Regions from separate parts of the Janthinobacterium tructae genome, predicted to be linked through region 4. Evidence: predicted binding sites of a transcription regulator. Region 4 holds the regulator's gene; each other region holds the start of a gene.
The links. The regulator sigma-54, encoded in region 4, starts transcription at its own class of promoters, with help from an activator protein. The targets are predictions, from matches to a motif close to TGGCANGNAANCTGCTTT.
Positions count from the first base shown of each region.

Region 1 (5,959 bases), 1.9 Mb from region 4:
TAATTGTTCCAGCTGCCGGCCGCTACGCTGGCATTGAACTGCGGCGCGGCAGTAGGCATCTTGCGCACGAGATTGACGGCGCCGCCTGGATTGCCTGTGCCGTTCAGCAAACCCGCCGCGCCGCGCAGGATTTCCACACGATCATATTCCGCCAGGTCGGCCGCGATGCTGGCGGAAAAGCCCGTATCCATGGGGGCACCGCCATCGAGCTGGTAGCTACTGATTTCAAAGCCACGCGCATACAGCTTTTGTATCAGGAAAGTATTGTCCTGTACGGTGATGCCGACGGCTTGTTCGGCTGCCTTGCTCAAGTCGCTGATATTCTGGTCGTCGAGGCGCTGGCGCGTCAGCACCGAGACTGTTTGCGGGTGTTCGCGCAAGGATTGGGCCGTTTTGCCTATGGTAATGACAGGCGTGGTATACGAAGCCGTACCTTCCGTTTCGCCGTCGCGCCTGCCCGTCACGCGGATTTCACGCATGCTGATTTCCGTTGCCTGCGGCGCAGCCGCCGCCTCGCGCAACACATAATTGCCGTCGCCAAGTTGCTCCGCTTCCCAGCCGCTCCCTTGCAGCAATTGCGCATAAGCCTGGTCGACTGTGTAGTTGCCGTGCAAGCCAGGCGAACTCAGGCCGGCCAGCTGCGTGGCATCGAAGGCGATGGCGACACCGGCCGTGCTGGCATAACGGCTGATGGTGGCGCCCAGTGGCCCGGCGGGAATGGCGACGTTGCGGGCGGTGCTGGTGGCGTCAGCAGACGCGACGGCTGGAGTGAGTAATGGCGCGGTGGCCAGCATGGCCAGCAGGACGGAGTGTACAGCGTGGGCGACGGCGGTGCGGCGCGCGATACTTGGTGCGGCGGTCATGGAATTCCTTCAGGGTTAACGCGTCTTTCAGGACGCTTGCAGGAAGGAGGTCGGATCAGCGGCAAAAAAAGTGCACGCTTTGGGAATATATTTTTCAGGCGGGCAGCACGCGTACCCAGAAACGCGTGTGCATCACGATGTGCAGCGGGAAGCCGTTGGCCAGCACTTGCAGGGCGCGGTCGCTATCTGCCAGCGGGAAGTTGCCCGATATGCGCAGGTCGGCCACGCGCGGATCGCATTGCAGTACGCCACGACGGTAGCGTCCCAGTTCAGCCAGCAAGCGAGACAGTGGCATGTTGTCAACCAATAAACTGCCGTTTTGCCACGCGCCCGCGCCGAATGCTGCCGGCATGGGGCCTTGCATGGCGCCATCGGCGCCGATGCGCAATTGCTGCTCCGCTTGCACCAGCATGGGGCGCTGCTGTCCGCTGCGCACTTCCACGGCCTTTTCCAGTACGGTGACCAGCGTGCCGGCATGATCGCTGCGCACGAGGAAGCGCGTACCGAGCGCGCGGATGCGGCCATGTGGCGTATCTACCAGGAAAGGCCGGGCGCCATAGCCGATGGCCAGGTGGGGATCGGCGACCGTGCCGATGAAAATTTCACCCCTGCGCAACAGCAGGCGGCGCTGCGCCTCGTCATAGGCCAGGTCCACGGCGCTATCCGTATTGAGCACGAGGCGCGAGCCGTCGGGCAAAATCAGGCGTCGCTGTTCGCCCGTTGCCGTGGATATGTCGGCCAGCATGGCCAGCCGCCATTCCCGCGCGGCGGGCTGGCGCCAGCCATGCCATGCGAGGCCGCCGGCACCCAGCACGGCCAGGGTGCCGCGCAGCACGCCACGGCGCGATAGCTGCGCAAGCCCGGTTTGTGCCGCAGCCTGCAAGGCTGGCGCGGCCAAGGCACCGGGCACGCTGCCCAGTTGCCGTTGCATCGCTTCGATGCGTTGCCAGGCGGCGCCGTGGGCGGGGTGTACGTCGCGCCAGCGCTGCCAGCGCAACCGGTCTTCCGGCGTGACGTGGCCCGAGCACAGGCGCGCATACCAGGCGGCCGCCGCGCGCAGTGCGCGCAACTCCATGCCGGACAGGCCGCCTGCGCTCATGCTTCGAGCGCCGCTTGCAGCAGGCATACCTGCAGCACGGCCTTCGCCATGTAGTTGTTCACGCTGCGCAGGCTGATGCTGAGCTCCTGCGCAATGCAGGCATAGCTGAGGCCCTCGAATTGCGACAGGATGAAGACTTGCTTGACTTTCGCCCCCAGGCCGTCGAGCAGCGCATCGATCTCGTGCAGTGTTTCCAGCACGATGGCGCGCGCCTCGCACGATAGTTCCTGTGCTTGCGGCCATTGCGCCAAGGTTTCCAGGTAAGCCTGTTCCAGCGCGCGGCGGCGGTAATGATCGACCACGACTCTGCCGGCGATGGTCGCCAGGTAGCTGCGCGGTTCGCGGATGGCTTGCGCATTGCGGTCGACCAGCAGGCGCACGAAAGTGTCATGCGCCAGGTCGGCGACATCGCCCATATTGCCCAGGCGTGCGCGCAGCCAGCCTTTCAGCCAGCCGAGGTGTGCGCCGTAGAGCGTGCCGACAGGGTGGGAGGAAAGGGGGAGCGGGGCGGGCATGGGGGCGTGGCGGTCGTGAATGGAGAGGTCTTGAATCTAAATGGGAATTGTTCTCATTTTAACGAGGAAGGGTGCTTTGTGCAATGAGGCCGTGGCTAGCCCATCCATTCCGGCCGGCCACGGCACGCTTTTGGTGCATATTTAACTCGCGCGTCTGGCACGGCTCTTGCTGGCTAAAGCACAGGGGCGCGGTTTGCGCAGGGAATGGTCAGCGGTATGTCGCAAAGTTAAGTAAGGACGCGGGTATGACAGAGGGAAAGGGCGCAAGCGCCCAGGTGATGCGCTCCATGCATCCGGAAATACAGACGATACGCATCGGCTACCTGCCGCTGGCCGATTGCGCCTCGCTGGTGATGGCCTCAAAGCTGGGCCTGGATGAAAAATACGGCATCAAGATCGAACTGAGCCGGGAGATGTCGTGGGCCGGCGTGCGCGACAAATTGAATAACGGCGAACTCGATGCGGCCCACGTGTTGTACGGTCTCGTGTATGGCGTGCAGATGGGCATCGGCGGGCAGCAGCGCGACATGGCCGTGCTGATGAACCTCAATCACAGCGGCCAGGCCGTCACCCTGTCGGCGGCGCTGGCGCGCGAGGGCGCCCACGATGGCCCCACCTTGGCGCGCTACATGCGCGGCGCAGCGCGGCCGTTTGCGTTTGCGCATACTTTCCCGACCGGCAACCACGCGATGCTGCTGCAATACTGGCTGGCCGCGCATGGCATCGATCCGCTGCGCGACGCGCGCGTGATGACGGTGCCGCCGTCGCAGATGGTGGCGGCCCTGCGCGCGGGCCAGATGGACGGCTTTTGCGCGGGCGAACCGTGGGGCTACAAGGCCATCGTCGATGGCGTGGGCGTGACGGCCGCCAGCAGCGGCGCCATCTGGCCCGACCATCCGGGCAAGGTGCTGGGCACCAGCGCCGCGTTTGCGCGCCAGTATCCGAACAGCTGCCGCGCCCTGATCGCCGCCGTGCTTGAGGCGGGCCGCTGGATCGACGCCAGCGACACCAACCGGCTGGCCATGGCGGCCACCCTGGCCGAGCCCGCTTATCTGAATACACCGCAGGAAATGCTGGCGCCGCGCATCCTCGGTCACTACCAGGATGGCCTGGGCAAGACCTGGGACGAGACGCACGGTTTGAAGTTCTATGCTGAGGGCGCCGTGAATTTCCCCTGCCTGTCCGACGGCATGTGGTTCATGACCCAGCACCGGCGCTGGGGCTTGCTGCGCGACGAACCCGACTACCTGGCGGTGGCAAGGCAAGTCAACCGCATCGACCTGTACCGCCAGGCGGCGGACATGACGGCTACTCCCTTGCCGGCATCCTCCATGCGCAGCTCGACCCTGTGCGACGGCGTCGTGTGGGACGGCAGCGCGCCGGAAGCGTACGCGGCATCATTTGCCATCGGCCATTTTTTCTGATTGGAGACTGCAGCATGGCGCAAATTGGAAGCGTGACCCTGGTCGGCGCCGGTCCCGGCGACCCGGACCTGTTGACATTAAAAGCGGTGAAGGCCATCGCGCGGGCCGACGTGGTGCTGATTGACGACCTCGTCAATCCAGCCATCCTCGCGCATGCGGCACAAGGCGTGCGCGTGGTCGAGGTGGGCAAGCGGGGCGGCTGCGCTTCCACGCCGCAAGCGTTCATCGAGCGCCTGATGCTGGCCGAGGCGCGTGCCGGCCAGCATGTGGTGCGCCTGAAAGGGGGCGATCCCTATCTGTTCGGGCGTGGCGGCGAAGAGCGCGCCTACCTGCGCAGTCACGGCGTGGCCGTCGAGGTAATCCCCGGTATCAGCAGCGGCCTGGCCGCGCCATCGTCCATCGGCGTGCCGCTGACGCACCGCAGCTGGAGCCAGGGCGCGATCTTCGTCACGGGCCATGGCAAGGATAGCGCTTCGGAGCCGAACTGGGCAGCATTGGCGCAAAGCGGCCTGACCCTGGTCATCTACATGGGCGTGGCGCGGGTGGCGGCCATCCAGGCGGGCTTGCTGGCCGGCGGCATGGCGCCCGGCACGCCCGTCGCCGTGGTGCAATCGGCCAGCTTGCCGGCGCAGCGCGAATTGCTGAGCACTTTGCGCGATTTGCCCGCCGACTTGCTGGCCAGCGGCCTGGGCAGCCCCAGCATCATCGTCGTGGGCGAGGTGGTGCGCTGCGCTGATGCCTGGGATGCGCATGGCGCCGGCGCCTTGCTGGCCGCCGCCGTCTGACTTTAACGGACAGGCAGGCCCACGGGCCGGATGGGCGCCGCGCCGCCGCCACGGAATTTCAACGAGGCGCAGATGAAGGCAAACTGGCAGATCCTGTCGCGCAGTGTTTTCCAGGGCAACCATAGTACGCGCTTTTTTTCGTGTCCGGATGCGTCGGGCAGGGGCTTTGATAGTATCCTCGTACTTGCTGGGCGGCGCGGCGCCGCACATTCGAGGAAACCGGAATAAGCGATCGACAATGCACACTTTGAGCAAGGGCGGGGCGGGATCAGGCATCAGAATCTGGGCAGGCGGCCTGTTGCTGGCCTTGGCGGTGGGCGGCGCCTTGTATGCGGGCGCGGTGCGCACGGTCAATGACGACGCCGAACAGCGTTTCGACAACCTCACGCACGGTGCCCAGCATAGCCTGGCCACGCGCGTCAAAAGCTATTCCGACCTGCTGCGTGGCCTCGAAGCGCTGTTTCGCACCAGCGAGCAGCTGACGCGCCGCCAGTTCCACGATTACGTGGCCGGCCTCGATATCGCGCGCCAGTTCCCCGCCATCGAATCGGTCAATTATGCGGTGGCGCTGACGCAGGCGCAGCGCGCGGCCTATGTCGCCGATGTGCGCAGTGACACCAGCATGGCGCCGCGCGGCTATCCCGCTTTCACCATCCGCCCGCCCGGCGAGCGGCCCGAATACACAGTGCTCACTTACCTGGAGCCCGATTCGCTGCTGGCCGAACGCATGGGCGTCGATATCGGCGCCAACCCGCTGGTGGCGCAAGCCCTGGCGCAGTCGCGCGACAGCGGCGAAGTCAGCGCGTCGGGGCAGGTGATCATGATCAAGGGACCGCCCGCGCATGTGGGCCTGGGCATGCGCCTGCCCGTGTACCGCAATGGCATGCCGCAAGGCAGCGTGGCCGAGCGCCGCGCCGCCTACCAGGGGTCCGTGGGCATCGGCTTTGGCGTGGCGCAGCTGGTGCACAGCGCGCTCGAACGCAGCGTCCTGGAACCGCTGCACCTGACTCTGTACAGCGCGGTCGAACCTCTGCCGGCCCAAGGCGTCCTGCGCATCGCGCCGCAGGACCGTCTGCTGTTCAACGATGACGGCGACCTGGCGGCAACGCCGCCGCAACCGGGCGGCGATGCCGCGTATTTCGACCAGGTCCTGCCCATCGCGTATCAGGGGGGCGTATGGAAAGCCCATTTTCGCATGCGCAAGGCGGAGCTGTACAGCCCCTTTGACCGCTATTTCCCGTGGCTGGCGCTGGGCGTCGGCGTGGCCGGTACC
Region 1 is NZ_CP041185.1:329,736-335,694, forward strand. It holds gene FJQ89_RS01485 (TonB-dependent siderophore receptor) at 1-863, opposite strand, end outside; gene FJQ89_RS01490 (FecR domain-containing protein) at 958-1,962, opposite strand; gene FJQ89_RS01495 (sigma-70 family RNA polymerase sigma factor) at 1,959-2,477, opposite strand; gene FJQ89_RS01500 (CmpA/NrtA family ABC transporter substrate-binding protein) at 2,723-3,901, shown strand; gene cobA (uroporphyrinogen-III C-methyltransferase) at 3,916-4,686, shown strand; gene FJQ89_RS01510 (CHASE domain-containing protein) at 4,925-5,959, shown strand, end outside.
Region 1: FJQ89_RS01500 (CmpA/NrtA family ABC transporter substrate-binding protein) is a predicted target of sigma-54. The motif match lies at 2,633-2,650, and genes of this name have one in related genera.

Region 2 (5,959 bases), 2.7 Mb from region 4:
AGGTGGCCAGCACCCTGGCGCGCGAAGTGCAGATCCGCCGCGCCAACGAAGAATTGCTGCGCCTGTCCGGCCAGGTCTTCGAAGCCACCCAGGACGCCATCCTGATCACCGATCCGGCCGGCACCATCGTCACGGCCAATCCCGCCTTTACACGTATCACCGGCTACGCGGCGCAGGAAGTGGTGGGCACCGACATCATGCGCCTGCATGCCGGACACACGGGCGAAGCGGTGCTGCAGGCCCTGCGCCAGGGCTTGCGCAGCAGCGGCTGCTGGTCGGGCGAGGTGCAGACGCGGCGCAAGAGCGGCGACACCTATCCCTGTCTGCTCAGCGCGTCCACCGTGTACGGGCCCGATGGCGCCGTCGTCAATTATGTGGGCGTCTTCCTCGATATCAGCGAGCGCAAGGCCGAGCAGCATCTGATCGATTTCCTTTCCTACCACGACGCGCTGACGGGTTTGCCGAACCGCGTGCTGCTGCGCGAGCGTTTCGAACAGGCGCGCGCCAATGCCCTGCGCGACAGCCAGCAAGTGGTGCTGATGTGCCTGGACCTGGACCGTTTCAAGAACATCAACGATTCGCACGGCCAGGCCGTGGGCGACAAGGCGCTGCAAGTGGTGGCGCGTTTCCTCTCCGGCTGCGTGCGCGAGGGCGACACCGTGGTGCGCCAGGGCGGCGACGAATTCCAGATCCTGCTGCAGGACGATGCCCTGTTGGGCCGCACGCTGGCGCTGGCGCAAACCATCCTGGCCGGCTTGCGCGAAGAGCTCAATGTCGGTGGCGAGCGCCTGGCGCTGACCACCAGCATCGGCATCGCCATGTGCCCGGCCGACGGCGACAGCCTCGACGACGTGCTGCGCCACGCCGACACGGCCCTGGTGCGCGCCAAGGAAATGGGGCGCGACCATTACGCCTTCTTCACGGAGCGCATGGGCAGCGATATCCGCGCCCGCCTGGCCATGCAGCAGCAGCTGCGCGGGGCCATCTGCCGCGATGAATTCGAAGTGCACTACCAGCCGCAGATGTGCTTGCGCACGGGCGCCTTGCTGGGCGCGGAAGCCCTGCTGCGCTGGGAGAACCCGGTGCTGGGCAAGGTGTCGCCCGGCCTGTTCATCGCGCTGGCCGAGGAATACGGCTTGATCACGGCCATCGGAGAATGGGTGCTGGAAAGCGTCTGCGCCCAGATCAGCGCCTGGCACGACGCAGGCCTGGGCAGCATCAAGGTGGCCGTCAACCTGTCCGGTAAACAGTTCGCGCAGGATCGCACGGTGCCTTTCGTCGAGGCGGTATTGCGTAAATACGGCATCGCACCCGCCTGCCTGGGTATCGAGATCACGGAAAGCACGGTGATGGGCGACCCGGACAAGGCGGTGGCGGCCCTGACGCGCCTGAAGGATATCGGCGTGGGCATTTCCCTCGACGACTTCGGCACCGGCTATTCCAGCCTGGGCTACCTGAAGCGTTTTCCCATCGACGTGCTGAAGATCGACAAATCCTTCGTCGACGACGTCACCACCAGCAGCAGTGACGCGGCCATCGCCCGTTCCGTCATCTCGCTGGCACACAACCTGGACATGCGCGTCATCGCCGAAGGCGTGGAAACGCGCGAACAGGTGGACTTCCTGACGGAACACGGCTGCGACGAAATGCAGGGTTATTATTTCAGCCGGCCCCTGGCTGCCGCACCATTCACGGCCTTGCTGCGCGAACGGCGCGCCCTGGACGTGGCCTGAGCATACACGCCGGTGCGGCCGATGCACCATGCCGGTGCATTCGCAGCAGCGCGGTGCAGGATGCTCACTTTTCCTTCCCCTGACGCTGGCACATATCCTGCTTAGGTAATCGCTTATTTACGCGATTGCCCCGCATGCCAGACAGTACCCATCCAGCCATGCCTTCACAGCCCAGCGCGCACGGCGCCTGGCAGGCGCATTTGCGCCTCGGTTTTGTGCTGCACGATGGCGTCAGCCGCCTGGTCGAGCGCACGCACCGCGGCCCCTTGCGCGTGCAAAAGCCCTTGTACCCGGAAGGCGATGCCGTCTGCCACGCCATCATCATCCATCCGCCCGGTGGCGTGGTGGGCGGTGACCAGCTGGCCGTCGACGCCACGGTGGGCGCAGGCGCGCATGCCTTGCTCACGTCACCGGGCGCCGCCAAGTGGTACCGCGCGAATGGCCACGTTTCGGGTCAGCACATCGTGCTGCGCGCGGGCAGCGGCGCCGCCATCGAGTGGCTGCCGCAGGAAAGCATTTTCTTCGACCAGGCGTGCGTGCGCCTGCGCCACGAGGTGGAACTGGCGGTCGACGCCAGCTACATCGGCTGCGACATCGTCTGCCTGGGCCGCAGCGCCTCGGGCGAAAGTTTTACCACAGGCAGCATCAGCCAGCAGGTGCAAATCCGCCGTGGCGGCAAGCTGCTGTGGTGGGAGCAGGGCGTGCTGGCGGGAGGCGGCGCGCTGATGGCCAGTCCCCTGGGGCTGGCCGGCCACACGGTATGCGCCACCCTGATCGCCGTCGGCACACCCGTTTCTTCATCAGTGCTGGCGGCCGTGCGCGAGATTGTCGTGCCGGCCGGCGCCGTGTTTGGCGCCACGCACATGAAAGCGCTGGTGGTGGTGCGGCTGCTGTGCGGCGACAGCGAGGCGGCGCGCCGGATCATGCTGGCCGCCTGGCTTCTGCTGCGCCCCGCCATGCTGGGGCGCGACGCCATCGTGCCCCGCATCTGGAACACTTGAACAGGAAAGACAAGGAAAAACATGGACCTGACTCCCCGCGAAAAAGACAAGCTGCTCATTTTTACGGCCGCGCTGCTGGCCGAACGGCGCCTGGCGCGCGGCTTGAAATTGAATTATCCGGAAGCGGTGGCCCTGATCAGCGCGGCCATCATGGAAGGCGCGCGCGATGGCAAGTCGGTGGCGCAGCTGATGTCGGACGGTACCAAGATACTCTCGCGCGCCGACGTCATGGACGGCATCGCCGAGATGATCCCCGATATCCAGGTGGAAGCGACCTTCCCCGATGGCAGCAAGCTGGTGACCGTACACCATCCGATACCGTAAGCACACAAACGACATTTACAGGAGGCGGTCATGACCCCAGGTGAATACAAATTGGAAGAAGGCGAAATCAGCCTCAATGCTGGCCGCGCCACGGCCACCGTGGTGGTGGCCAACCGGGGCGACCGACCGATCCAGGTGGGCTCGCACTTTCACTTTTTTGAAGTCAATCCGGCGCTGGCTTTCGAGCGCTGGCGCGCCTACGGCATGCGCCTCAATATCACGGCCGGCACGGCCGTGCGCTTCGAACCTGGCCAGCAGCGCACGGTGGAACTGGTGGCGCTGGCGGGCGAACGCAAGGTCTACGGCTTCAATGGCGCAGTGATGGGCGACCTGCAAGACACTCCACCGGGAAAGGATTGAGATGGCCAGCATTCCCCGCAGCGCGTATGCCGAAATGTTCGGCCCCACCAAGGGCGACCGCATCCGCCTGGCCGACACGGAATTGTTCATCGAGATCGAGCATGACTATGCGATCTACGGCGAAGAGGTGAAATTCGGCGGCGGCAAGGTGATCCGCGACGGCATGGGTCAGTCGCAGCGCTGCGCGGCCGAGGTGATGGATACCGTCATCACGAATGCCGTCATCCTCGACCACTGGGGCATCGTGAAAGCCGACATCGGCCTGAAAAATGGCCTGATCTTCGGTATCGGCAAGGCGGGCAACCCGGACATCCAGCCTGGCGTGACCTTGCCCATCGGCGGCGCCACCGAGATCATCGCCGGCGAAGGCCTGATCGTCACGGCCGGCGGCGTCGACACGCACATCCACTTCATCTGCCCGCAGCAGATCGAGGAAGCGCTGATGAGCGGCGTGACCACCATGCTGGGCGGCGGCACGGGACCGGCCGTGGGCACGGCCGCCACCACCTGCACGCCGGGGCCATGGCATTTGCACGCCATGCTGGCGGCCGCCGACGCCTTCCCGATGAACCTGGGCTTCATGGGAAAAGGTAATGTCAGCCTGCCGCTGCCGCTGGAAGAGCAGGTGCGCGCGGGCGCCATCGGCCTCAAACTGCACGAGGACTGGGGCAGCACGCCGGCCGCCATCGACAACTGCCTGTCCGTGGCCGACCGCATGGACGTGCAGGTGGCGCTGCACAGTGACACCCTCAACGAAGGGGGCTTTCTCGAGCACACCCTGGCCGCCTTCAAGGACCGCACCATCCACACCTTCCACACGGAAGGGGCGGGTGGCGGCCATGCACCCGACATTATCGCCGCCGTGGGGCAGTCGAACGTGCTGCCCTCGTCGACCAATCCCACGCGCCCGTTTACCGTCAACACGCTCGACGAGCACCTGGACATGCTGATGGTGTGCCACCACCTGGACCCGGCGATTGCCGAAGACGTGGCGTTTGCCGAGTCGCGCATCCGCCGCGAAACCATCGCCGCCGAAGATATTTTGCACGACATCGGCGCCATCTCGATGATGTCGTCCGACTCGCAAGCCATGGGCCGCGTGGGCGAAGTGATCATGCGCACCTGGCAGACGGCGCACAAGATGAAGGTGCAGCGGGGGCCGCTGGCGCCCGACACGGCGCGCAGCGACAACTTCCGCGCCAAGCGCTACATCGCCAAGTACACGATCAACCCGGCCATCACGCATGGGATTTCCCACGTGGTCGGTTCCATCGAGGCGGGCAAGATCGCCGACATCGTGCTGTGGAAGCCGGCCTTTTTTGGCGTCAAGCCGTCGATGATTTTAAAGGGCGGCATGATTGCCGCCGCGCAGATGGGCGACCCGAACGCCTCGATTCCCACGCCGCAGCCCGTGCATTACCGCATGATGTTCGGCGCCTTCGGCGGCGGCCTGAAAAAGTCGTTCACGTTTGTGTCGCAGGCGGCCTACGACCTCGATATCGGCCATCAGTTGAAGCTGAACAAATCCGTCATCGCCGTGAAAAACATGCGCGGCTTGCGCAAGCACGACATGATCCATAACAGCGCCACGCCGCACATGGAAGTGGACCCGGAAACCTATGCCGTGCGCGCCGACGGCCAGTTGCTGGTGTGCGAGGCGGCGGCCGTGCTGCCGATGGCGCAGCGCTATTTTCTATTTTAAGCGGGAGACAAGCATGCTCACATTGCATACCAAGCTGGGAGCGGACGACGACCGCATCCCGTTCGCCCAACTGGTGCTGCCTTACGACCAGCGCGAAAAATGCCGGCTGCGCGCCGTGCTGTCGAATGGCGACGAGGTGGCCGTGTTCACCGTGCGCGGTACGGTGCTGCGCGACGGCGAGCGCATGACGGGACCGGAAGGCCAGGTGGTGCGGATCGTCGCCGCGCGCGAGCCGACCTACCTGGTGCATTGCGCGGACGCGCACACCCTGCTGCGCTGCGCTTTCCACCTGGGGAATCGCCACACGCAGGCGCAGGTGGGCGACGGTTTTCTGCGCATCCGCAAAGACCCCGTTTTAAAAGAGATGCTGCAAGGCTTGCAGGCGAGCGTGACGGAGGAAAGCGCGCCGTTCGAACCGGAGGCGGGCGCGTATGGCGGCGGCCATGGCCACCACGACGGCCAGGGCCAGCACTTGCTGGCGCCCGTGCCGCTGCGGCAGAAGATACACCGTCCCGGCGATGTGCCAGGCGCCGCATGATGCAGGCCTCGGCCCTGCTGCATCTGCTGCAGTTCGCCAGCCCGGCCTTGCCGATCGGCGCCTACAGCTATTCGCAGGGGCTGGAAGCGGCGCTCGAATCCGGCCTGGTAGCGGATGCGGCCACGGCGCGCGCGTGGATCGCCGAGCATCTGGCGCACGTGGTGGCGCGCTGGGAAGCGCCGCTGTGCTGGCGCTTGATGCAGGCCTTTGAAGAACAGGATTTGTGCGCCGTGCAGCGCTGGAGCGAGCGCTTCATCGCCTCGCGCGACACGGCGGAATTTCGCGCTGAAACCATCCAGAT
Region 2 is NZ_CP041185.1:2,025,962-2,031,920, reverse strand. It holds gene FJQ89_RS08890 (EAL domain-containing response regulator) at 1-1,733, shown strand, start outside; gene FJQ89_RS08885 (urease accessory protein UreD) at 1,892-2,734, shown strand; gene FJQ89_RS08880 (urease subunit gamma) at 2,756-3,058, shown strand; gene FJQ89_RS08875 (urease subunit beta) at 3,089-3,418, shown strand; gene ureC (urease subunit alpha) at 3,420-5,120, shown strand; gene ureE (urease accessory protein UreE) at 5,134-5,658, shown strand; gene FJQ89_RS08860 (urease accessory protein UreF) at 5,658-5,959, shown strand, end outside.
Region 2: FJQ89_RS08885 (urease accessory protein UreD) is a predicted target of sigma-54. The motif match lies at 1,820-1,837, and genes of this name have one in related genera.

Region 3 (5,959 bases), 200 kb from region 4:
CGGCGATGCCGCGCGGCCGCTTGCCTGCCGCGATCTGGTGCACCACCTGGTCGGTCGCCGTGTCGATCACGCTCAAGGTGCCCGATTTTTCATTGGGGACATAGGCAAAAGGAGCGGCCTGGAGGGCGCTGCTGGCAAGCGCAGGCAGCAGCCAGCAGACCTGTCGCAAGCGTGAGAAGAAGTTGGGCATAATCACCTTTTCAATGGAAAACACAGGAAAAGCGCGCGGCATCGGCGCCTCTGAACATTGCTGCATGCAAACGCCGTGCCACTGACGCGCGTATAATTTCAGCCCACCAATGGAGACATGGCAGGCATATTGCTTGATACAACTATGCAGACCTGCGCCGCTCACGCGCTCAAGCAGGCTTTTATTCACATTGGAGAACCCGCATGCAGCATCGTTTCCGCTTGAACACCATTGCCAGCCTGTTTGTCGCCGGCAGCGCCACCCTCGCCCCCCACGTTTTCGCCGCCGAGGCAGCTGACCTGGCCAACGGGCAACTCATGGATACGGTGGTCATCAGCGGCAGCCGCATCGCCCACCCCAGCCAGGAAGTGCCGGCCTCGCTCGACGTGGTCGACAGCGCCCGCATTCAGGATGGCCAAATCCGCGTCAATGCATCGGAAGCGCTGGCCGCAGTGCCGGGCCTGGTTGTGCAGAACCGCCAGAACTACGCGCAAGACTTGCAGATCTCGTCGCGCGGCTTTGGCGCCCGCTCGGCCTTCGGCGTGCGCGGCGTCAAACTGATCAGCGATGGCATTCCTGCCAGCATGCCCGATGGCCAGGGCCAGGCCGCTACCTTCAACCTCGATACGGCCGAGCGCATCGAAGTGCTGCGCGGACCGTTTTCTGCCATCTATGGCAACCATTCTGGCGGCGTGATCCAGCTGTTTTCCAAGGATGGGCAGAATCCCCCGTCCGTCGAACTAAATGTAACGGGCGGCAGTTTCGGCACCAGCAAGGTGGACCTGACGGCGCAAGGCCAGGCAGGCGGCATCGGCTACGTGCTCGACGGTTCGCGCTTCCGCACGGATGGCTTCCGCGACCACAGCGCCGCCACGCGCGAACAGGCGTTCGGCAAGATCACCGTCAAGCCCAATGCGGACAGCAAGCTGACCATCGTCGCCAACAGCCTGCACCAGGGCAACACGCAAGATCCGCTGGGCGCCACCTGGGCCACGTTTGCCCGCGACCCGCGCGCCGGCGAAATCGATACGACGGATACACAGAGCCCGAAACGCACCCTGGCCGAGCGCTACAACACGCGCAAGAGTATCGACCACCAGCAGATCGGCGCCACCTATGAACAAGCGTTTGGCGACGACCGCCTGCATGTGATGGTGTATGGCGGCAACCGCGATGTCATCCAGTACCAGGCTTTCACCAAAGGCTTCCAGGCACCGGCCAGCCATTCGGGCGGTGTGGTCGACTTCCAGCGCCAGTTCTATGGCATCGATACCAACTGGCTGCACGTAAATCAATTGGCTGACGGCAAGCTGAGCACCACCATCGGCATCGATTACGGCCGCTCCAGCGATGACCGCACCGGCTATGAGAATTACATTGGCAATAGCTTTGGCGTAAAAGGCAAGCTGCGCCGCGACGAGCAGGATGTCGTCTCCAGCCTCGATCCGTATCTCCAGATGGAATGGCAAAGCGGGCCATGGCTGCTCAGCGCTGGTGTGCGCTACAGCAAGATGAAAGTGGAAGTTAACGACCATTTCCTCAGCAATGGCAACGACAGCGGCAGCCTGGAATTCAGCCACACGACTCCGGTGCTGGGCCTGCTGTATAAACTGACGCCGAACGTCAACGTGTACGCCAGCGCCGCGCGCGGCTTCGAAGCACCCACCTTGAACGAACTGTTTTACTCGGGCACGGGCGGCGGCTTCAATTACCAGCTGAAACCGGCCACCAGCACCAACCTGGAGGCGGGTGTCAAGGCCAGGATCGGCAACAACACGCATGTGAACGCGGCTGTGTTCCAGATCAAGACCAACGACGAGCTGGTGGTCGACAGTTCCAGCGGAGGGCGCACCAGCTACCGCAATGCGGGCAAGACCTTGCGCCAGGGCATGGAAGTGTCCCTGGACTCCAGCCTGCCGTATGGTTTCACGACAAAAGTGGCGCTGACCAGCCTGCACGCCGTATATGACCAGGCCTTTGGCAATGTGCGCGAAGGCAGCCGCTTGCCGGGCGCGCCCAGCGCCAACCTGTTTGCGGAACTGGCCTGGAAAGACACGCTCGACCGCTTCGGCGCGGCGCTGGAAAGCGTGGCCAGCAATCAGGTGTACGCGGAAGACAGCAATATCGAAAAACCGGCGCCCGGCTACACGGTGTTCAATGCCAGGGTCAATGCCAAGCAAAACGTGGGGAATTGGCGCTTCAAGGAGTTTGCCCGCCTGAACAATCTTTTCGACAAGACCTACGTGGGCTCCGTCATCGTCGGCGACAGCAACAAGCGCTACTATGAAGCGGCGCCGGGACGCAATTGGTTGTTAGGCGCTAGCGCGCAATACTCGTTTTAAGAACACCTGAGAAAAAGTCCATGGCGGCGTTGCATTGCCCTGAACATTTTTCAGGCGTTCTCATGAAAAAGCCCGCGCCTCTTCCGAAGCGCGGGCTTTATTGTCATTCAACATGGCCTATTACGGCCGCGCTTCCTTCACCCCATATTTCTCAAAGATGGCTTTCAATTCACCGCTGGCCGCCATCTCGTTCATGGCTGCCTGCAGCAACTTGCCCACGTCGAGCTGCTGGCGGCTGACGGCCAGGCCCACGGCCCAGCCGGCACGCGGCAGGCGGGCGAACGCCACTTCGCTCAAGGGAAAAGCGGGATCGCTTTTCAGCACCGACTCGATTTCCGAACGATTCGCCAGCACGGCGTCGAGCTTGCCTGCCTGCAATTGCTGCAAGGCTTCGGCGGCCGTGTCGAAGATGCGCACGTCGTCGCGGTACTTGCCATTGTCTTCGCCCAGCATCAGCATGGCGGCGATCGATACCTTTTCCACGCCGATACGCTTGCCGGCCAGCGAAGCGACGCCATCGAATTGCGGCACGGCTTGCGCGCTGTGCGCCAGGCGCACGGTTTCCACATAATACGGCGCAAAGATTTCGACCTTATCGTTATCGGCCATCAATTTTTTATCGACCGGCACATGCAGCATCACATCGGCGGGACCATAGCCGAGGTAATGCCCCTTCCACACCATATTGCGCAAATCGTCGTTCAGGTTTTCACCGGCGGGAAAGGGCAGCAAGCTCAGTTTCAAACCCAGCTTTTTGGCCAGCGCTTCGGCAATGTCGATATCGATGCCCGTGCCCTTGTCGGAAAACGGCGCGAACTCGTTGTACACCGCCACTTTCAGGCTGCCCGACTGCTGCACTTTCTGCCAGTCGGCGCGCGCTGGCGCGGCTGCGCATAGCGCCAGGCAGGCGAGCGAGAGCATCGCGCGCGCGCCCGGGAGTTGGAATGAATGCATGGGACTCCTTGGTGGTCAATCGGCTCAGTTAGGCTCGCGGCGGGTTTCCAGATAGGTCTTGATGGCCCACATGGCTTCCTGGTTGAAGACGCCTTCGAACGGCGGCATGTACACGGCGCCATTGCGTACTTTACCGTGACGGATGCTCGCCAGGAAATAATTGTCAGTTTCCTTGTAGCAAGCCTGTTTCTTTGTCTCATTCTTGATACCGAAGCAATCGCGGTCGAGCTGGCGCAAGTCCGGTGCGATGCCGCCCGAGATAGCTTCGATACCGTGGCAACGCGCGCAATTCTGGTTGTAGGCCGACGTGCCGACCGTCAAGGCCAGCTTGTTGCCCCGATACGGGTTTTGTTCGAGCCACTTGTCGCCCACCTTGGGCAAGCCCGTGGTGTCGACGCCTTGCGGCGTGACATTGCCGTGCGCATAGGCCTGCGGCAAGGTCAGCAGGGAAGTGAGGGCGACGGCGCCGGCGGCTGCCACGCCGAGCAGGGTACGGATGGAATAGGTCATGCTGGTCTCCTTGGTTTTTTTAGTGAATATCCAAGAAGAGCAAATGCCATGCCATGCGTACATGCCCCACATCCGGTCGCCCATGTATCAATTTGGAACAGCTGCAACAGGTATCTGTGTCACCAAGAGGGTCAGGCGGCCACCGTGCAGATGCTGCCCCCCTCCCGCTGCTCGAAAGTGATACGCACGGGCAAAAATCGGGCAATTACCTCCGCATTCGTCAGCGCATGCTGCGACACCTTGCTGCAACTGAAGCTACCGCCACCGGCCAGCGCCATCGGCAGCAAGAGCTGGTCGGCCAGGTGCTCGCCGACTGCCGCGTCCGTCTTGAGATAGGCGCGCACCTCGTTCAACAGGCGCTTGGCAACCGTTTCGGCCAGCAAGGATTTTTCACCGAACGACGTAAATACTTCCGTGACGTGCTCATGTTCCAATGTCAGCAACAGGACGTTGCCCGGTCCCTGCTCCGCCGGCAAGCCGACGAGGCGCAGCTGCTTGCCGCTCCAGCCCATGCCGTCGGCGACACGCTCGAGCTCGCGCTGCGCTACGTTTACATGCACGCCCGCCACCACGCTTTCCGCATACCCGGCCTTCCGTTCGCCGCGCTGCAGCAGTGAAATGGGCCGCAAGCGCTGGCACGGTTGCACGGTGGCCAGCACCTCGCCGCCGCCTGCGGGATGAAAACCATAGCGCTGTTGCGTCATCTCTACCTCGGCGCCCATCTGCTCCAGAACACGGCCATACGCGCGCTGCAGGAAATGCACGGGCGGCGCCATGGCATTGTGCGTGCCGCCACTGATGCGCACGGTGGTCGGCCCATCCGCATGCAGCAGGGCCGGCAGCAAGGTTTGCAACACCAGGGTGCAGCTGCCGGCGCTGCCGATGGCAAAGCGGTATTCGCCGCTACGAATTGTCCCCGGCACGAATTCCAGGCTGGTTGCACGCAGCGCCACCGGCGTCGTGCGCGCCCCGCAAATGGCGGCTGCAGCCTGCACGGCCAGCAGATGCTGGCGCAGCAAGCCGGGCTTGTCCCGTCCCGCGCGGATGTTAATCAGCCGGAACGGCTGCCCCGTGATCATGGACAGGCTCAGCGCCGAACGCAAAATCTGTCCGCCGCCTTCACCTTGCGCTCCATCAATTTCTATCATCTCTGCTTTCTCTCTCTTAACCTTTGACGCACACGACCTGCTTCAGGATATGCACCACATCGACCAGCTCGCGCTGCGCCAGCATCACCGCATCGATATCCTTGTAGGCCATCGGAATTTCATCGATCACATTTTCATCCTTGCGGCATTCCACGCCCTCGGTGGCGCGGATCTGGTCGGCCAGGTTGAAGCGCCGCTTCGCTTCCGTGCGACTCATCGTGCGTCCCGCACCGTGGCTGCAGCTATGAAAACTCTCCGCATTGCCCTTGCCGCGCACGATAAAACTCTTCGCGCCCATGGATCCGGGAATGATTCCCAGCTCGCCGGCACGGGCCGACACGGCCCCCTTGCGCGTGACCAGCACGTCCTTGCCGAAGTGGTGTTCCTTCTGCACATAGTTATGGTGGCAGTTGACGGCTTCCACATGCGTCTGGAACGGTTTATGGATGACCGTGCGCACGGCCGCGATCAGGTTCTGCATCATCACTTCGCGGTTGTTGCGCGCAAAACGCTGCGCCCAGCCCACCGCTTCCACGTAATCGTCGTAATGCTGCGTACCTTCGGCCAGGTAAGCCAGGTCCTGGTCGGGCAGGTTGATGAAGTGCGTGCGCATATCCTGCTTGGCCAGTTCGATGAAATGGGTGCCGATGGCATTGCCCACGCCGCGCGAGCCGGAATGCAGCATGAACCACACAGAGCCCTGCTCGTCGAGGCACACTTCGATGAAGTGGTTACCGCTGCCCAAAGTTCCCAGGTGGCGGTAGTGATTCGTATTTTTCAGCTTCGGCGTTTTCAGGCAGATGGCATCGAATTCA
Region 3 is NZ_CP041185.1:4,905,355-4,911,313, reverse strand. It holds gene FJQ89_RS21565 (beta-propeller fold lactonase family protein) at 1-190, opposite strand, end outside; gene FJQ89_RS21560 (TonB-dependent receptor family protein) at 394-2,532, shown strand; gene FJQ89_RS21555 (substrate-binding periplasmic protein) at 2,653-3,486, opposite strand; gene pedF (cytochrome c-550 PedF) at 3,511-3,996, opposite strand; gene rtcA (RNA 3'-terminal phosphate cyclase) at 4,128-5,144, opposite strand; gene FJQ89_RS21540 (RtcB family protein) at 5,161-5,959, opposite strand, start outside.
Region 3: pedF (cytochrome c-550 PedF) is a predicted target of sigma-54. The motif match lies at 4,033-4,050, and genes of this name have one in related genera.

Region 4 (5,959 bases):
AAGAGTGAAATCCTATGCGTAAGCCAGGAGGCGCCCATCGCTGGCGCATGATTTTTACCGTGCTGGGGGCCGTCGTCTTTGCGCTGGGCAGCTTTTGGCTGCTGGAAGTGATGAACAAGAATGCCCAGGACATCACGGCCAGCAAGCATCTGGATGAGCCAGACTATTTCATCACCAATTTCAGCCTGGTGCGCATGGACTTGACGGGTAAACCCAGCTATATCGTATCGGGCACCAAGCTCACGCATTATCCGCTCGACGATTCATCCGATATCGACCAGCCTTTCGTGCGCAAGCTTACGCCTGGCATGCCGCCGATGAACATGAATGCGGAACTGGCGCATATCGACCAGGACAATACCCGGTTGCAACTGCACCGCAAGGTCGTGATCGACCGCGTGGCCAGTCCGAAGGCGCAGAACCTGACAGTCAAGACGGAAGCGCTGACGGTATTCCCGGATGAAGAAAGAATGGAAACGGACGTGCCTGTCGATATCCTGACGGGCGCCTCGCGCATCAATGGCATCGGCATGAAGGCCAATAACGCCACTGGCGTGGTGGAAGTGCAGAATGCGCTGCGCATGGTCCTCCCGCCGAAACCGCGCCCGGCTGCGGCGGCAAAATGACAGAATGAAACAAGGAAACCATACTATGAAGAATATCTTGCTGTTGACCGTATTTTCTCTGGCCATGATGGGCGTGGCGCATGCCGAGAAGGCCGATTCCGAGAAGGAAGCCGTCATCACGGCACGTAGCGGCCACGTCGATGACGTCAAGCAGGTACGCACGCTGACGGGCGACGTCGTGCTGGTGAAAGGGACTCTGACCATGAAGGCGGGCCGGGCCCTGATCACGGAAGACCCGCAAGGCTACCAGTTCATCACCTTCTGGGCCGATCCCGGCAAGCTGGCCACCTTCCGCCAGAAGCGCGATGGCGCGGGCGACCTGTGGGTGGAAGGCGAGGCGGAGCGCGTGGAATACGATAACAAGACGGAAGTGGTGAAACTGTTTTCCAAGGCCAAGCTGACGCGCCTGGAAGGCACGAAAGTGACCGACGTGGCCAACGGTGCCTTCATCTCGTATGACAGCCGCAAGGAAGTATTCAAAATGGAAAATTCCGACAGCGGCACCAGCACGCCCGATGGCGGCAGCGTGCGCATGGTGATCCAGCCGAAGCCCAAGGCGCCGGCCACGCCCGCACCAGGAAAGAACTAATGGACAATACACGTTGCGGCAGCACCCTGATCGTTCGCGGGCTGCAAAAAACCTATGGCAAGCGGCAAGTCGTGCATGATGTCTCGCTGCAAGTCGAATGCGGCGAAGTGGTGGGATTGCTGGGCCCGAACGGCGCCGGCAAGACCACCTCGTTCTACATGATCGTCGGCCTGGTGCCGTCGGACGGCGGCACCATCGATATCAGCGGCGTGGACATTTCCCGCCTGCCGATCCACCGCCGCGCGCAGATGGGCCTGTCGTATCTGCCGCAGGAAGCGTCCGTCTTCCGCAAGCTGACGGTGGAAGACAATATCCGCGCCGTGCTGGAAATCCAGACCGTCGAAGGCCGTCCCCTGAAGAAGGCCGAGATCGAGGAGCGCCTGGATAAATTGCTGGCCGACTTGCAAATTGAAAAGTTGCGCGAGAACCAGGCGCTGTCGCTGTCGGGCGGCGAGCGCCGCCGTGTGGAAATCGCCCGCGCGCTGGCGACCGACCCGCGTTTCGTGCTGCTCGACGAACCGTTCGCCGGTGTCGACCCGATCGCCGTGATCGAGATCCAGCGCATCGTGCGCTTCTTGAAGGAGCGCAATATCGGCGTGCTGATCACCGACCATAATGTGCGCGAGACGCTGGGTATCTGCGACCGTGCCTACATCATCAACCAGGGCTCGGTGCTGGCGTCGGGACGCCCCGACGACATCATCGCGAACGAGTCGGTACGCCGGGTCTACCTGGGCGAACACTTCCGCATGTGAGCCAATGAAACAATCATTGCAGCTGCGCACTTCGCAGCACCTGGCACTGACGCCGCAGTTGCAGCAATCGATACGCCTGTTGCAATTGTCTACCCTGGAATTGCACCAGGAACTAGAGCAACTGCTGACGGACAATCCCTTGCTCGAGCGCCTCGACGATCCGCTCGATCATTCGCTGCGCCTGCTGTCCGACGGGGCCCTGAGTTCCACGGCCGCGCCGGCCGAAGCGCCGCCCCAGCCGCCAGGCCAGGATGCGCCTGCGGCGCCGGCCGAAGCAGAAGCCTTTGATGGCGAGGCGGGCGACGGCCCGGCCGCCGCGGACGGCGGCGACAGCGACTGGAGCGAGGCGAGCCGGGGCAAGGCGCCCGACGACGAAGATTCCCGTCCGCAATTGGAAGCCCATCACTGCACCCTGCGCGAGCACCTGATGGAGCAGATGCGCGTGACGGTGCTCGAGTTGCGCGACCGCGCGCTGGTCGAGCTGATCATCGACGCGCTCGACGACAATGGCTACCTGGAAGAGTCACTCGACGACATCCTGGCGCGCCTGCCGGAAGAGCTGGAAATCGACGCCGACGAGATGCGCACGGCCTTGTCCCTGTTGCAAAGTTTCGATCCGCCCGGCGTGGGTGCGCGCAATGCATCCGAATGCCTGGCGCTGCAAATCAAGCGTTTGCCGCACGTCGCCATGGTGACGCGGCGCATGGCCCTCGTCATCGTGGAAAAGCACCTGGCCTGGTTTGCCCAGCGCGATTTCAACAAGCTGAAAAAAGCCCTCGATTGCGACGAGGAAGACTTGCGCGAAGCGCAGACGGTGATTCGCCAGTGCAATCCGCATCCGGGCGCCGTGTTCGCCTCGGACGTGTCCGATTACGTGGTGCCCGACGTCGTCGTCAAGCGCGCGCGCAATGGCTGGCAAGTCACCCTGAACAACGACGTCATGCCGCGCCTGCGCGTCAACGCCATGTACGCCAACTTGCTCAAGCAGGGCAAGGGCGAGGGCGCCATGGGCGCACAGTTGCAGGAAGCCAAGTGGCTGATCAAGAATATGCGCCAGCGCTTTGACACGATCCTGCGCGTGGCGCAAGCGATAGTAGAAAGACAAAAGAACTTTTTCTCGCATGGGGCCGTTGCCATGCGCCCCCTTGTGCTCCGTGAAATAGCTGATACACTGGGTTTACACGAGAGTACTATCTCGCGGGTAACAACTCAAAAGTACATGCTGACCCCGCACGGCATGTTCGAGTTGAAATATTTCTTTGGTAGCCACGTCGCCACCGAAGCGGGGGGCGAAGCATCATCGACGGCGATACGGGCATTGATCGTGCAACTGACAGGAGCAGAAGACCCTAAAAATCCTTTATCCGACAGTAAGATTGCGGACATGCTGGGGGAACAAGGCATGGTGATTGCGCGACGTACTGTTGCCAAATACCGGGAAGCGTTGAAAATTCCGCCAGTGAGCCTGCGTAAGTGTTTGTAAGTTTTTTTCGGTTCCTCTGCGGGCCGGATAGGATGGACCGCACGAACCCGATCATCTTTAGGAGTGTGTATGAATCTCACCATCAGCGGACATCATCTCGAAGTGACACCAGCCATCCGTGAATACGTACAAACGAAGCTGGAGCGCGTGAAACGTCATTTCGATCAAGTTATCGATATCGCCGTGATTCTGACCGTGGATAACCTCAAAGAGAAAGAAAAACGTCAAAAGGCCGAAGTCAACCTGCGTCTGAGTGGCAAAACTGTCTATGTGGAAAGCCTGGCGCATGACCTGTATGCCGCAATCGATATCCTGATCGACAAGCTGGACAGGCAAGTGATGAAATACAAAACCAAAGTGCAAGGGCACGGTAAAGAGGCGATCAAGCATCTGCCAGACAACTCCGAGGAAGACGCCGTCGTCGCCGTTTAAGGCCACCCGCTTCCAGCAGTTGTGATCAACTAAGGGCGCACATCTTGCGCCCTTTTTTGCGCCCGTACCTGTCGAACGCAATGTTCCCCATGCAGGCGCTAGAATGTTTGCACTTTCACTTCTTTCTGCCTGCCATGAGCGACTTCGTCCAGACCTCCATCCGCAACCGTACCGGGCACATCGTGCTCGACCGTCCGAAAGCCTTCAATTCCCTGTCGCTGGAGATGGTGCGCGCCCTGAGTGCCGTCTTGCTGGCCTGGCGCGACGATCCGCAGGTGGACGCCGTCGTGATCCGTTCCAGCAGCGAAAAAGCCCTGTGCGCCGGTGGCGACATCCGTTTCTTTTACGATGCGGGCCTGGCTACGCCGCAAGGCGGCAGTGCGTTGCTGGAAGATTTCTTTACGGAAGAATACGCCTTAAATCATGTGATTCATTTCTACCCGAAACCGTATATCGCCGTGATGGATGGCGTGGTCATGGGCGGCGGCATGGGCGTGGCGCAAGCCGGGCCCGGCAACCGCCTGCGCATCGTCACGGGCCGCACGCGCATGGCCATGCCGGAAGTCAATATCGGCTTGTTCCCGGACGTGGGCGGCAGTTATTTCCTGTCCCGCCTGGCCGGCCGGCTGGGCCTGTACCTGGGCTTGACGGGCTTGACGATCAACGCGGCCGATGCCCTGTACACGGGCCTGGCCGATGTCTACCTGCCCGAGGCGCAGATGGGGGCGCTGCTGGCCCTGTTCGACTCGACGCCGGGCGAGGCCTTGCCGGTGGCCATCAAGGCGCTGGCCGCGCCGTTTCAGGCCGAGGCGGGGGCTTCTCCTTTGGCCACCGCGCGCACGGCGCTGGACCGCCACTTCGGCGCCCCTTCCGTGGCTGCCATCATGGCCTCGCTGGCGCAGGACGACAGCGCGTTCGCGGGCAAGGCCCTGGCGGCCATGCGCCTGCGTTCTCCCTTGATGATGTCGGTGACCCTGGAATTACTGCAACGCGGTGCCCATCTGGGCGTGGCCGATTGCCTGCGCCTGGAGCGCAGCGTGGTGCGCCACAATTTCGCGCATGGCGAAGTGCTCGAAGGCGTGCGCGCGCTGGTGATCGACAAGGACAATGCGCCACGCTGGAACCCTGCCAGCCTGGACGAGGTCGATGCAGCCATGGTGGCGCGTTTCTTTGCGCCCGTCTGGCCGGCGTCAGCGCATCCGCTGCGCCACCTCGATTAATTAGCTGCGCTCGCGGTGGCGCAAGACCACGCGCTCGTTGGGGCCGAAGTATTGCGCCAGCCGTTCCGCCATGTACACGGAGCGGTGCTGGCCGCCCGTGCAACCGAGCGCCACCGTCAGGTAGCTGCGGTTGTCGGATTTGAATGACGGCAACCACTTCTCGATGAAGGCGCGGATGTCGGCCAGCAGCTCCAGCGCGCTCGGTTGCGCGTCGAGGAAGGCGATCACGGGCGCATCGCGTCCGTCGAGCGGACGCAGCGCCAGGTCGTAATAGGGATTCGGCAAGGCCCGCACATCGAAGACGAAATCGGCGTCCAGCGGCACGCCCAGTTTGAAGGCGAACGATTCGAAGAACAGGGTCAGCGGCGCGCGTTCGGAGGCGACGATATCCTTGATCCAGGCGCGCAATTTATTGGCGCTCAGTTCCGAGGTATCGATCACATGGCCCAGCTGTTCGATGGTCGACAGGCGCTCGCGTTCTTCCGAGATGCATTCGATCAGGGTGCGGCGGCTGGCGGGGTTCTGGTTCGGACGCAATTCGTGCGACAGCGGATGGCTGCGCCGCGTTTCCGAGAAGCGCGCCACCAGCGAATGCGTGGTGGCCGTGAGGAACATCACCTTGACGTCATGCCCCTGGTCGCGCAGCAGGGCCACATTGTGCGGCAGGCTGGCCAGCGACTCGGCGCTGCGCGCATCGACGGCGACGGCCAGTTGCGGTGTGCCTTCGTCGAGCAAGGTTTGCACCAGGCTGGGCAGCAAGGCCGGTGGCAGGTTGTCGACACAATAGTAGCCGGTATCTTCCAGCACATTGAGCGCGACGGATTTACCGGAGCCGGATATTCCGGTGATAAGGA
Region 4 is NZ_CP041185.1:4,707,845-4,713,803, forward strand. It holds gene lptC (LPS export ABC transporter periplasmic protein LptC) at 15-626, shown strand; gene lptA (lipopolysaccharide transport periplasmic protein LptA) at 652-1,215, shown strand; gene lptB (LPS export ABC transporter ATP-binding protein) at 1,215-1,970, shown strand; gene FJQ89_RS20665 (RNA polymerase factor sigma-54) at 1,975-3,453, shown strand; gene hpf (ribosome hibernation-promoting factor, HPF/YfiA family) at 3,523-3,885, shown strand; gene FJQ89_RS20675 (enoyl-CoA hydratase/isomerase family protein) at 4,020-5,105, shown strand; gene rapZ (RNase adapter RapZ) at 5,106-5,959, opposite strand, start outside.